DNA from 2 places in the Vibrio sp. F13 genome. Region 2 is predicted to be linked to the other one. Evidence: predicted binding sites of a transcription regulator. Region 2 holds the regulator's gene; the other holds the start of a gene.
The links. The regulator MetJ, encoded in region 2, represses methionine synthesis genes. The targets are predictions, from matches to a motif close to TTAGACNTNTANANGTCTAA.
Positions count from the first base shown of each region.

Region 1: the regulator MetJ is predicted to act here: its motif matches at 4,068-4,087, upstream of metE (5-methyltetrahydropteroyltriglutamate--homocysteine S-methyltransferase).

Region 1 covers NZ_CP170175.1:2,942,989-2,948,478, reverse strand. Annotated here, with positions in the region: gene LMH68_RS13610 (septation protein A) at 1-60, shown strand, start outside; gene yciA (acyl-CoA thioester hydrolase YciA) at 249-647, shown strand; gene LMH68_RS13600 (YciI family protein) at 843-1,139, shown strand; gene LMH68_RS13595 (GspS/AspS pilotin family protein) at 1,141-1,536, shown strand; gene metE (5-methyltetrahydropteroyltriglutamate--homocysteine S-methyltransferase) at 1,644-3,998, opposite strand; gene LMH68_RS13585 (LysR substrate-binding domain-containing protein) at 4,280-5,191, shown strand; gene LMH68_RS13580 (DUF4250 domain-containing protein) at 5,330-5,490, opposite strand, start outside.
Region 2 covers NZ_CP170175.1:2,015,020-2,020,509, reverse strand. Annotated here, with positions in the region: gene LMH68_RS09240 (bifunctional aspartate kinase/homoserine dehydrogenase II) at 1-1,785, opposite strand, end outside; gene LMH68_RS09235 (O-succinylhomoserine (thiol)-lyase) at 1,788-2,969, opposite strand; gene metJ (met regulon transcriptional regulator MetJ) at 3,178-3,498, shown strand; gene LMH68_RS09225 (malic enzyme-like NAD(P)-binding protein) at 3,665-4,972, opposite strand; gene rpmE (50S ribosomal protein L31) at 5,307-5,490, opposite strand, start outside.

The DNA.
Region 1 (5,490 bases), 930 kb from region 2:
AAGCATCTACCAAAAGACCAGCAGAAAGAGTTAACGGATAAAAATACCGACGAGAAATAGCCCTTAGGGATGAGTCCTCATACCCTATTTGATACAATTATTATCAATATGCGATTGGCCAATGATACTCGTGATCATTGGCCGCTGATTATTTGTGTTCGGTGAAGACGTTAAAAATTAGACCACCACGAGTCTCGTAAACACATCTATTTTTATATAAAACAATCAATACCATTAAGAGTACGACAATGACTATTCAATCAACTTTGAACCCGATTGGTTCTTTACTTCTTCGCACATTAGCGATGCCTTCTGATACAAATGCAGCAGGCCAGATTTTCGGTGGTTGGATAATGTCACAGCTTGACCTTGCTGGCGGCATACTGGCAAAAGAGATATCTAACGGCAAGATAGTCACGGTTTCAGTATCGAGTATCGAGTTCAAACAGCCGGTTTCAGTAGGTGATGTGGTGTGTGTTTATGGTGACTGCACCAAGATTGGCCGTAGCTCGATGAATATCGACCTAGAAGTCTGGGTTAAGCCTGTACTTGATCACGGTATCGGCGACCGCTACAAGGTTTGTGGCGCGACATTCAACTACGTTGCGGTTGATGAGGGTGGTAAGCCTCGCCCGATCAATAAATAGTACTTTTCACCAAGCTGCTAATGTAGACGGTCTTTAGTTTCAACGAATGAAATCGCTAAAGACCATACTTCTCTCTCGCACCATTTCACAATTTCTTATCATTAGCTCTTCCAATACCAATTAGTTCGCGTAAATTAGCAAGATAGCGAATTTAAACGCCCCCAATTCAGTGAAGTAAAATAAGGATATACCAATATGTGGTACGTGATTTTTTCTCAAGACGTCGAAAATTCATTAGAAAAGCGCCTAAGTGTTCGCCCACAACATCTAGAACGCCTGCAAACACTTCACGATGAAGGCCGACTTTTGACTGCTGGCCCAATGCCTGCGATTGATTCAGACAACCCTGGTGAAGCCGGCTTCACTGGCTCTACTGTAATTGCTGAGTTTAATTCTTTAGAGGACGCACAGGTATGGGCAGACGCAGATCCGTACATTGAGGCAGGTGTCTACCAAAATGTCATTGTAAAACCATTCAAGAAAGTATTTTAACGTGAAAAAATGGATTATTGGCTCTCTGGCTTTAGCTCTGCTCGCAGGCTGTGCTTCAAGTGAGCAAGACCAACAAAGACAGCTTGAAATGATGGCGCAACACCGTGCTGGCGTTTTATCTGCCGGCCTGCCGATTGAGTATGGCCCACTGTCAGTCATGCGTGTACTGGCAAAAAACACCGTTATCGAGATCATGATGATCTACAACCAAGACGCTAAAGGTGCTAAGCCTTTAAACCAAGTCGTAGATATGAGTGTTAACAGCTACTGCACCAACTCTGAAGTTAGAGCAAACCTTGACATGGGCTTGGCTTACAACATTAAGGTTCGCAACACTCGCGGACAACTGATGGTTGAAAAGCTAATCAGCAAAGAGACATGTCAGAGCATTAACTAGATTTGATTTCTAACGTTAAGCTAGTAACAAACAAGAAAGGCCTTGCAGATGCGAGGCCTTTCTTTTCTCAGACTTTTGTTTTTAGAACGATAACACCCTAGCTTTAATTATGCTGATGCTTCTGCCGACTCCCACTCTTTACGCAGCATTTTAGTCGCTGAAACTAAATTAGCCAGTGCCGCTTCTGTCTCTGCCCAGTTACGCGTCTTCAGCCCACAATCAGGGTTTGCCCACAAACGTTCTGCTGGGATTTTCTTTGCCGCTCTCTTAAGTAAATCAACAATCCACTCTTCTGAAGGAATGTTTGGTGAGTGGATGTCATAAACGCCAGGCCCAATCGCATTCGGGTAGTTGAACTCTTCAAACGCTTTCAGCAGTTCCATGTTCGAACGAGAAGTCTCTATGGTAATCACATCGGCGTCTAGCGCAGCGACTGAATCAATGATCTCGTTGAACTCGCTGTAACACATGTGGGTGTGAATCTGAGTTTCTGGTTTAGCACTCGCAGCTGAAATCTTAAAGGCATCCACTGCCCACTCTAAGTATTCTGCATGGTCACGCTTTTTCAATGGCAAACCTTCACGAATGGCAGGCTCATCAATTTGAATAATGTTGATACCTGCGTCTTGCAAATCAGACACCTCATCTCGCAACGCAAACGCCAGTTGATTGGTTATCTCTTTGCGTGAAATATCTTCACGTGGGAATGTCCAACACAAGATAGTAACAGGCCCAGTTAGCATGCCTTTCATCTGCTTTGAAGTCAGAGATTGAGCATAGGTCGACCATTCCACCGTCATTGGTTTTTCACGCTCGATATCCGCAACCACAATCGCAGGTTTCACGCAACGAGAGCCATAACTTTGTACCCAACCAAATTTGGTAGTTTGGAAGCCTGCTAGATTTTCAGCAAAGTACTCCACCATATCATTACGTTCAGCTTCACCATGAACCAGTACATCCAAATCAAGTGCTTCTTGTCGTTTCACCGCATCCGCAATATGACCTTTCAACGCGGTGTTGTATTCCGCTTCACTCAGTTTGCCAGTGCGGTAAGCACTACGCTGAACACGGATCTCTCCGGTTTGTGGAAATGAACCAATTGTTGTGGTTGGCAATAATGGTAAACCTAACACCTCAGACTGATGTGAAGCGCGTTCGGCATAAGGAGCACTTCGCTCGGTTAGGGTTTTGGTAATGGTGTTAATACGAGCTTGAACCTGCGGCTTATTCACATGAGTCGCGCTCTTGCGTGCAACAATCGGCTGGCTGTAGGTTTCACACGCCAAGATAGCATTGTGGTTACCGTCTAGTGCCGCACCCAATATACTCACCTCGGTCACTTTCTGTTTCGCGAAAGCAAACCAACTCTTCACTTCATCGCTGAGTGAATCTTCTAACTCAAGGTCGACTGGACTATGCAAAAGTGAACATGAACTTGCTACCCAAAGTTTGTCTCCTAGCTTCTCTTTCACTGGTTGTAGTAACTCTAGTTGAGCGGCTAAATCAGCTCGCCAAACGTTTCGTCCATTAATCACCCCTGCTGAAAGTACCCAGTGTTCAGGTAACTTACCCACTACTTCATCAAGTTGCTGTGGTGCTGCTGCTAAGTCGATATGTAGGCCATTAACTGGTAGCTCTACTATCTTATCTAAGGTATCAGTCACCGAATCAAAATAAGTAGTGAGCAGCAGTTTTACATCACCTTGAATCACTTGATACGCCAACTTGAATGAATCTGCCCATTGACTCTCAAGCTCAAGCGAAAGAATTGGTTCATCGATTTGAACCCACTCAACCCCCAACTTAGCGAGTTTTGCCAAAATTGCTTGGTAAGCGGTAAGAAGGCGCGGAAGAAGAGATAAACGATCAAAACCCTCCTCCACTTCTTTACCAAGATATAAATAAGATAACGGGCCTAACAAAACTGGCTTCACCTTATGCCCGGATTTTATCGCTTCACTCACTTCGTCAAACAGTTGTGGCCAGCTCACTTCAAAGGAATCGTCTTTACTGAACTCAGGCACAATGTAATGGTAGTTGGTGTTGAACCACTTAGTCATATCAGAAGCCGCAGAGCTATCTTTAGTGCCGTCACTAGACGTATGCGTACCACCGCAACAAGTCGACTGAACCTGAGATTGACCACGCCCCACACGGAACAAAGTATCTAAATCTGGGAAGGATTTTTCATCTTCAGAACCACCAGTATGGCGCTTTGGTACGTGGCCTAGAAGTAAAGTCGTTGTTAATACATGGTCGTACCATGCGAAGTCACCCGCAGTTGCAAAGCTAAGATTCGCGTCAGCTTGTACATTCCAGTTACGATTTCTTAGTTCGCTACCGAGTTGCTTTAAATCTGATTGGCTAATCTCACCGCGCCAGTATTTTTCTAAAGTGAATTTGAGTTCGCGTTTTTCGCCGATACGTGGGTAGCCTAAAATATGCGTTGTCGTAGTCATGAACCTGTTCCTTATTCAATAATTTTTAGTGTTCGATCAAACTGCCTAGCTTATGGTTTAAGTTCTTTATAAGGCGTCTGGATGGCTAAAATATCTCCCTAATCTGAACGATGAACAACGTCCAAATATTCATCTTGTTTATTAAAAATATTCATCTTGAATAATCTAAAGCTGAAAAAATTAAATCCATCTGGACATCTAGACGTTTACAAATGAAAGAAAACCCCGTAGGGTGATTATTAAGAAATATTGAATTGGCTTAGGGAATATGAGGAAAACTCATGATAGAGCTTAAACACCTTCGAACATTGACTACCTTAAGAGACAGCGGCTCGCTAACAGCGACGGCAACTTCTCTTCACTTGACTCAGTCGGCGCTTTCTCACCAACTGAAAGACCTTGAGGCGCGTATCGGTGGTCAGCTTTTCCTACGTAAAACTAGACCAGTTAAGTTCACCTCTGAAGGTGAGATTTTGCTTAGGCTTGCCGATGAGATACAGCCAAGAATAGCTAAAGCGGAGAACGAACTCGCGAGCCTGAAAGAGGATGTGAATGGTCGTTTGCACATGGCGATTGAATGTCACTCATGCTTCCAATGGTTAATGCCTGCTTTGAAGGAATATCAAGTGGCTTGGCCAAGCGTAACGCTAGATTTCTCGTCAGGCTTTGGGTTTGAGCCGCTACCCGCGCTAATGGCAGGCGAGCTAGATTTGGTGATCACCTCTGATATACAGCCTCGCTCTGAGGTTCACTACGAACCACTCTTTGATTTTGAGATGCGTTTGATCACCGCAATCAACTCACCTTTGGCAGAAAAAGCGAGCATTGAACCGCAAGATCTTAGCGATCTCACCATGCTCACCTACCCTGTTCAAAAACAGCGTTTAGATGTCGTGAAGCACTTTTTACAGCCTGCGGGTGTAGAACCTAAAAAGTGGAAACAAGCGGACAACACGTTAATGCTAGTTCAAATGGTATCAGCAGGTTTGGGAGTAGCGGCTCTACCAAACTGGGCGATCAGTGAATTCTCAAGACAAGGGCTGATTGCCAGCAAGCCATTAGGCAAAGGACTATCAAGAAGACTGTTCGCAGCGGTAAGAAACTCTGAGAAAGATAAACGTTACCTGCAAGCTTTCTTTAGCACGGCAAGACAGCAAAGTAAGAGTCACTTAGATGGCATAGAGGTCGTTTAAAGATGATTTATGGCTAAGTTAAGCTCGATCGATTCGTCAGAAACAAAAAAGTCACAGATAATCTGTGACTTTTTTTCTCTCAACACCCACAACACGCGATGCATGTCATTTTCGATAAAAGATGCGCTAATCTTTAGCTTATCTCGAGTAAGACTTAAACTGGTTAGTCAATGGATCGTATTGATAGCCAAGCATATCGAGCTTGCCCACAACACTTTCTGTATCCATTTCATACATGCTGATCAGCTCTTCAAAGCTATCGCATTCTAGGCGAAGTTTTTCATTAACGATTCCTAGCA
Region 2 (5,490 bases):
TGTCGCGTTGTACAACCAATGACGGCTGATCTTAGCGAAAGCATCTTGTACTTGATGGTAATACTCGCTCGATGCAGAACCTGCCACCTTGTTCGCCGAGATTAGGTGAATACCTTGTTGTGCGATTTGCAGATACTTTGCTGCAAGCACTGGGCTCGCAGTCACATCCAGAACCACTGCTTCGTCATAACCTTGAATAGAGCCCAAACGCTCTAACCAGTCGTTACCATTGTTAGCAATAGCTTCGTCGTCAAAGCGCTTACCTACCGAAGTCGCATCAATGCCTTGATCGTCGAACCAATAGGTTTGGCTATCAACCACGGCAACCAATTCAAAGTTCATTCCACGGCGCTTTTCAAGTTCCGCTTTTTGCTCAGCAAACAGGCTTAACCAGCTTGAACCAATATTGCCCTTACCACACAAGGCAATCGCAACACGCTTCTGCGCTTGGAACAGTTGAGAATGAATGCCTTTCACTAGACTTGATGTTTCACTCTTACGAATCACAGCCACCAAGCTTAAGCCTGAGTTCGCTTCTGAGATGAACTCAACCGGCGAGCTCTTAAGCTGCTGGTAGAAACCGTAGCAATGATTAGGGTTCTTAGTCACACCCGCACCCACTGCAGCAATCAGAGAGAAACCTTCTTTTAGCTTAATCTCAGCTTCAATCGCATGGTCTTGGAGATATTCTAATGCACCACCAGCGATCTCTTCTGTGTAGGCAAGACGCAAACAGTGTTGATCCGGTTCAAGCTCATAAGCAAGCGGCTCAAGTTGAGCACGCTTAAGCCCTTCAAGCACTTCACTCTCTAGACGGTCGAAATCATGGCCGTGACCAAAGGTCAGTTGCACGATAAGCACTTCATCCAAAGAGGTAATGATTTTTGCGCCACGACCCGATGCCAGTACACGCTCGATCTGTGTAGAGCCCGCCTCCGGCTGATAGCTGCAGCGTAAGCTGAGATCCATAGCACTTTGAGCCACAGGCTGTAGCGTTCGGCTGTGAAGCACTGGAGCGGCAAGACGAGCCAATTCGCTGGCTTCATCAAGGCGAAGTAGAGGCAATAGACACGCATCTGAAACCAGACGAGGGTCAGCGCTGTAAACGCCTGCCACATCACTCCAAATCGTCACGCGTTCAACTTCAGCCAAAGCACCAATCACGGTTGCTGAGTAATCCGAACCGTTACGGCCAAGCAATACCGTTTCACCCTCGCAGTTCTGAGCCATAAAGCCCGTAATCACCACGCGGCAATGTGCATGCTGCGCCAAGGCTTCTTTGATCAGAGGGTAAGAACGTGCGCGGTCGACTTCAGGCTGAGCGCCCACTTCTGCACGTAAAAAAGCACGCGCATCTTGAGCAACGGCTTGTAAATCATGCTGGCACAACAAAGCCGCGAGTATACGTGAAGACCAAACCTCACCGTGTCCAAGCACTTTTGCTTTTTGTGCTTCGCTCAAGGGAGCCGTTAGCTCACCCAAAGCGGTAAATTCTTGTTGAATGGTTGAAGTAAGTTGTGCGGCTGATTCACCCTCAAGCAGTGCTTCAATCAGATCGAGTTGGAACTGACGAAGTGCTTGTAGGCATTCATGGGCAATACGACCATCTTTGTCGAGCGCTTCAACAAATTCAATCAAACGGTTGGTTGTTTTGCCTGCTGCCGATACCACCACCAAATCAGATGCTGATGAGTATTCTCTAAGAATGTTGACCACGCGTTGGTAACATTCAGGATTCGCTAAACTGCTGCCACCAAATTTATGTAGCTGGCGAAAGGTTGCCATTATTAACCCTCCCCTTCAGCGATAAAGCGCTGTGTTCTTTCAAACGCTTGCTTGAGGTCATCGATTAGGTCTTCTGCATCTTCAAGGCCAACAGATAGACGCAGTAGTTGCTGAGAAACACCCGCTTCTGCTAAGGCTTCTTCACCCATCGCGCGGTGAGTCATCGACGCAGGGTGACAAATCAGGCTTTCAACACCGCCCAATGATTCTGCCAAAGAAAACAGCTCTAACTTATCAACAAAGTATTTAAGCGCCTCGAATGAGCCCGCAAACTCAAAACTGAGCATGGAACCAAAGCCCGATTGCTGTTTCTTCGCGATATCATGACCCGGATGTTCAGGAAGGCTTGGGTGGTAAATAGTGCCAACAAGATCTTGTTGCTGCAGAGACGCTAGAATTTCACGTGAGCTTTCTTCGTGAACTCGCATACGCGCACCTAGCGTACGAATACCACGTAAAGTCATGTAGCTATCAAATGGTGTGCCGGTCGCACCAATACAGTTGCCCCACCATGCTAACTCTTCAGCGTGTTCTTCTGTCTTAGTGACCACAACGCCACCAATAACATCTGAGTGTCCATTGATGTACTTAGTGGTTGAGTGGATAACAAAATCAGCACCCAGCTCTAAAGGCTTTTGGAACACAGGTGTCAAAAACGTGTTGTCGACAGCAACCAGAGCACCAACCTCTTTCGCTTTACGGCAAGTTTCTGCAATATCAACCACGCGAACCAGTGGATTCGATGGGGTTTCAATTAAGATCAACTTTGGCTTAAGCGCGAGCGCCGCATCCAGCGCTGCTTGATCCGATTGATCAACGAACAGAACTTTGAAGTCACCTTTTAGCGAGCGAGTGTTAAACAGACGGTAAGTACCGCCGTAGCAATCGTGCGGTGCAATAATAAGATCATCGCCGCCTAAGAAAGCCGAAACCCATAAGTTAAGCGCCGAAGTACCACAGTTAGTCACAACCGCGCCTTTGCCTGATTCAAGCTCAAACAGTGCCGTCTCTAATAAACCGCGGTTTGGGTTACCAGAACGGGTGTAATCGTACTTTGGCACTTCACCAAAAGCGGGAAACCCATAGTTAGTCGAAAGATAAATGGGTGGGACAACGGCATGGTGTTGCGTGTCTGACTCGATACCAGTACGTACTGCGATTGTTGCTGGCTTCCGGCTGCTCATAGGTGCTTCCTTACAAGTTTTGCGTCTGAGAATCACAGCGGCTTGTCGGCATTTTGCGGCTGTGTTAGATATATGTTATTCACTTTACTTTCATAAACGTGAGACGTCAACACTTCTAGACGTCTATATGTCTTTGCTTATGGCAGTAAATCCCGCTAAAATCACCACTATTAATTTATTCTAACAACTAAAGTGATGAAGGTACGCAATGGCCGACTGGAATGGTGAATACATAAGCCCATATGCTGAGCATGGAAAGAAAAGCGAACAAGTAAAGAAAATTACAGTTTCTATCCCTCTAAAAGTGTTAAAGGTTCTTACTGACGAGCGTACTCGCCGCCAGATTAATAACCTACGCCATGCAACAAACAGTGAGCTACTGTGCGAAGCCTTTCTACATGCGTACACAGGCCAACCACTACCAACGGATGAAGACCTTCGTAAAGACCGCCCAGACGATATTCCTGCTGAAGTGAAAAAGCTGATGACAGAGATGGGTATCGAGTTCGAAGCGTTTGACGAAGAATAAAAACAACTCAGTCACTGCCTTCATTATTGATTCGCTCTAGCTGAACCTTATTTATCACATCGCGCATAGCTTTTTATGATTGCGCTGTGAATGATAGACATAAAAAAACCGACTCCAGATGAGTCGGTTTTTTATTATTCTTTTTGGCTCAATAGAGCAATAGCTATTAAGCCATATAGTTAGCAGGCATCTCGATACGAGCTACGCCAGATTCAACAGCCGCTTCCGCAACTGCTCGTGCTACGCGAGGAAGTAGACGTGGGTCCATTGGCTTAGGAATGATGTAACCCTTACCGAACTCCAGTGCAGTCTCGCCCGCAGCTGCTAGTACTTCAGCTGGAACTTCTTCTTTCGCCAGTTCACGAATCGCTTTAACCGCCGCTAGCTTCATTTCGTCATTAATTTCGCTCGCACGCACGTCTAGTGCACCACGGAAAATGAATGGGAAACAAAGTACGTTGTTTACTTGGTTAGGGTAATCACTGCGGCCTGTACCCATGATTAGGTCAGAACGAACTTCGTGTGCAAGCTCAGGCTTGATCTCTGGATCTGGGTTTGAACATGCAAACACAACAGGCTTATCAGCCATCAGCGTTAGTGCTTCAGCAGGCAGTAGATTCGGCCCCGATACACCCAAGAACAGGTCAGCGCCTTCGATAACATCTTCAAGCGTACGCTTATCAGTGTTATTTGCGAACAGCTCTTTGTATTCGTTGAGGTCATCACGACGAGTATGGATCACACCTTTACGGTCAAGCATGTAGATTTTTTCACGCTGAGCGCCACACTTAATCAGTAGTTCCATACAAGCAACCGCCGCTGCGCCAGCACCTAAACAAACGATCTTACACTCTTCAAGTTTCTTACCTTGAAGCTCGATCGCATTCAGCATACCCGCTGCCGTTACAATCGCAGTACCGTGTTGGTCATCGTGGAATACCGGAACATCACAACGTTCAATCAGGCGACGTTCAATCTCAAAACAGTCTGGTGCTTTGATGTCTTCCAGGTTAATACCGCCGAATGTATCTGCGATATTCGCAACTGTATCAACGAACTCATCGATTGTGCGGTGTTTTACTTCAATATCGATAGAATCTAAACCAGCAAAACGCTTAAACAGGAGCGCTTTGCCTTCCATAACAGGTTTAGAAGCAATAGGGCCAAGGTTACCTAGGCCAAGAATCGCTGTACCGTTAGAGATAACTGCAACCATGTTGCCTTTACCTGTGTACTTATAAACGTTATCAACGTTCTGTGCGATCTCGCGAACAGGCTCAGCCACGCCTGGGCTGTATGCAAGTGCTAGGTCTTCTGCAGAGTTTGCAGGCTTCGTCAGTTCTACGGCAATTTTGCCTGGAATTGGGAACTCATGGTAATCAAGAGCTTGCTGACGGAATTGTTCTTGAGGCGATAACGATTTTTCAGATGATAACGCTTGAGAGGATTGATCTTGGCGGCTGTCTTCAGACATAGGTGTAGGTTCCTAGGATATTATTATTTGGGGGATCTTGTTCATGTTAATGGATGTACTTCAAAGTTCCTAGGTGGTTGAAGCCTCTGTCTCATTAAAAAACGAGATTTCACTACTAATAAGACCAGTGAGCAGTTGAAATTACTATCGCTTGTTGAAGTTTCGTGCTGAATTTTGGTGAAGAGAGATACGCAAGGAATTGCCCTGAAATAGAATAGAGAGGCAACTTATCGTTGGGTGAGAGTGATGCTTGAATAGAAGTCAGTGCTTTCTCAAATTACAGGCAACAAAAAAGGACACCGAAGTGTCCTTTTTCATGTCTAAATAGCGAGAATCACTTCTTGCTAGAAAGAGCACCGAAACGCTTGTTGAAGCAATCAACACGGCCGCCAGTATCTACGATACGTTGCTTACCAGTGTAGAACGGGTGACATTTGTCACATACGTCTAGGTGGATTGATTCTTTTGCTAGCGTTGAGTTGAACTCAAATGTGTTGCCGCAAGAACAAGTTGCAGTA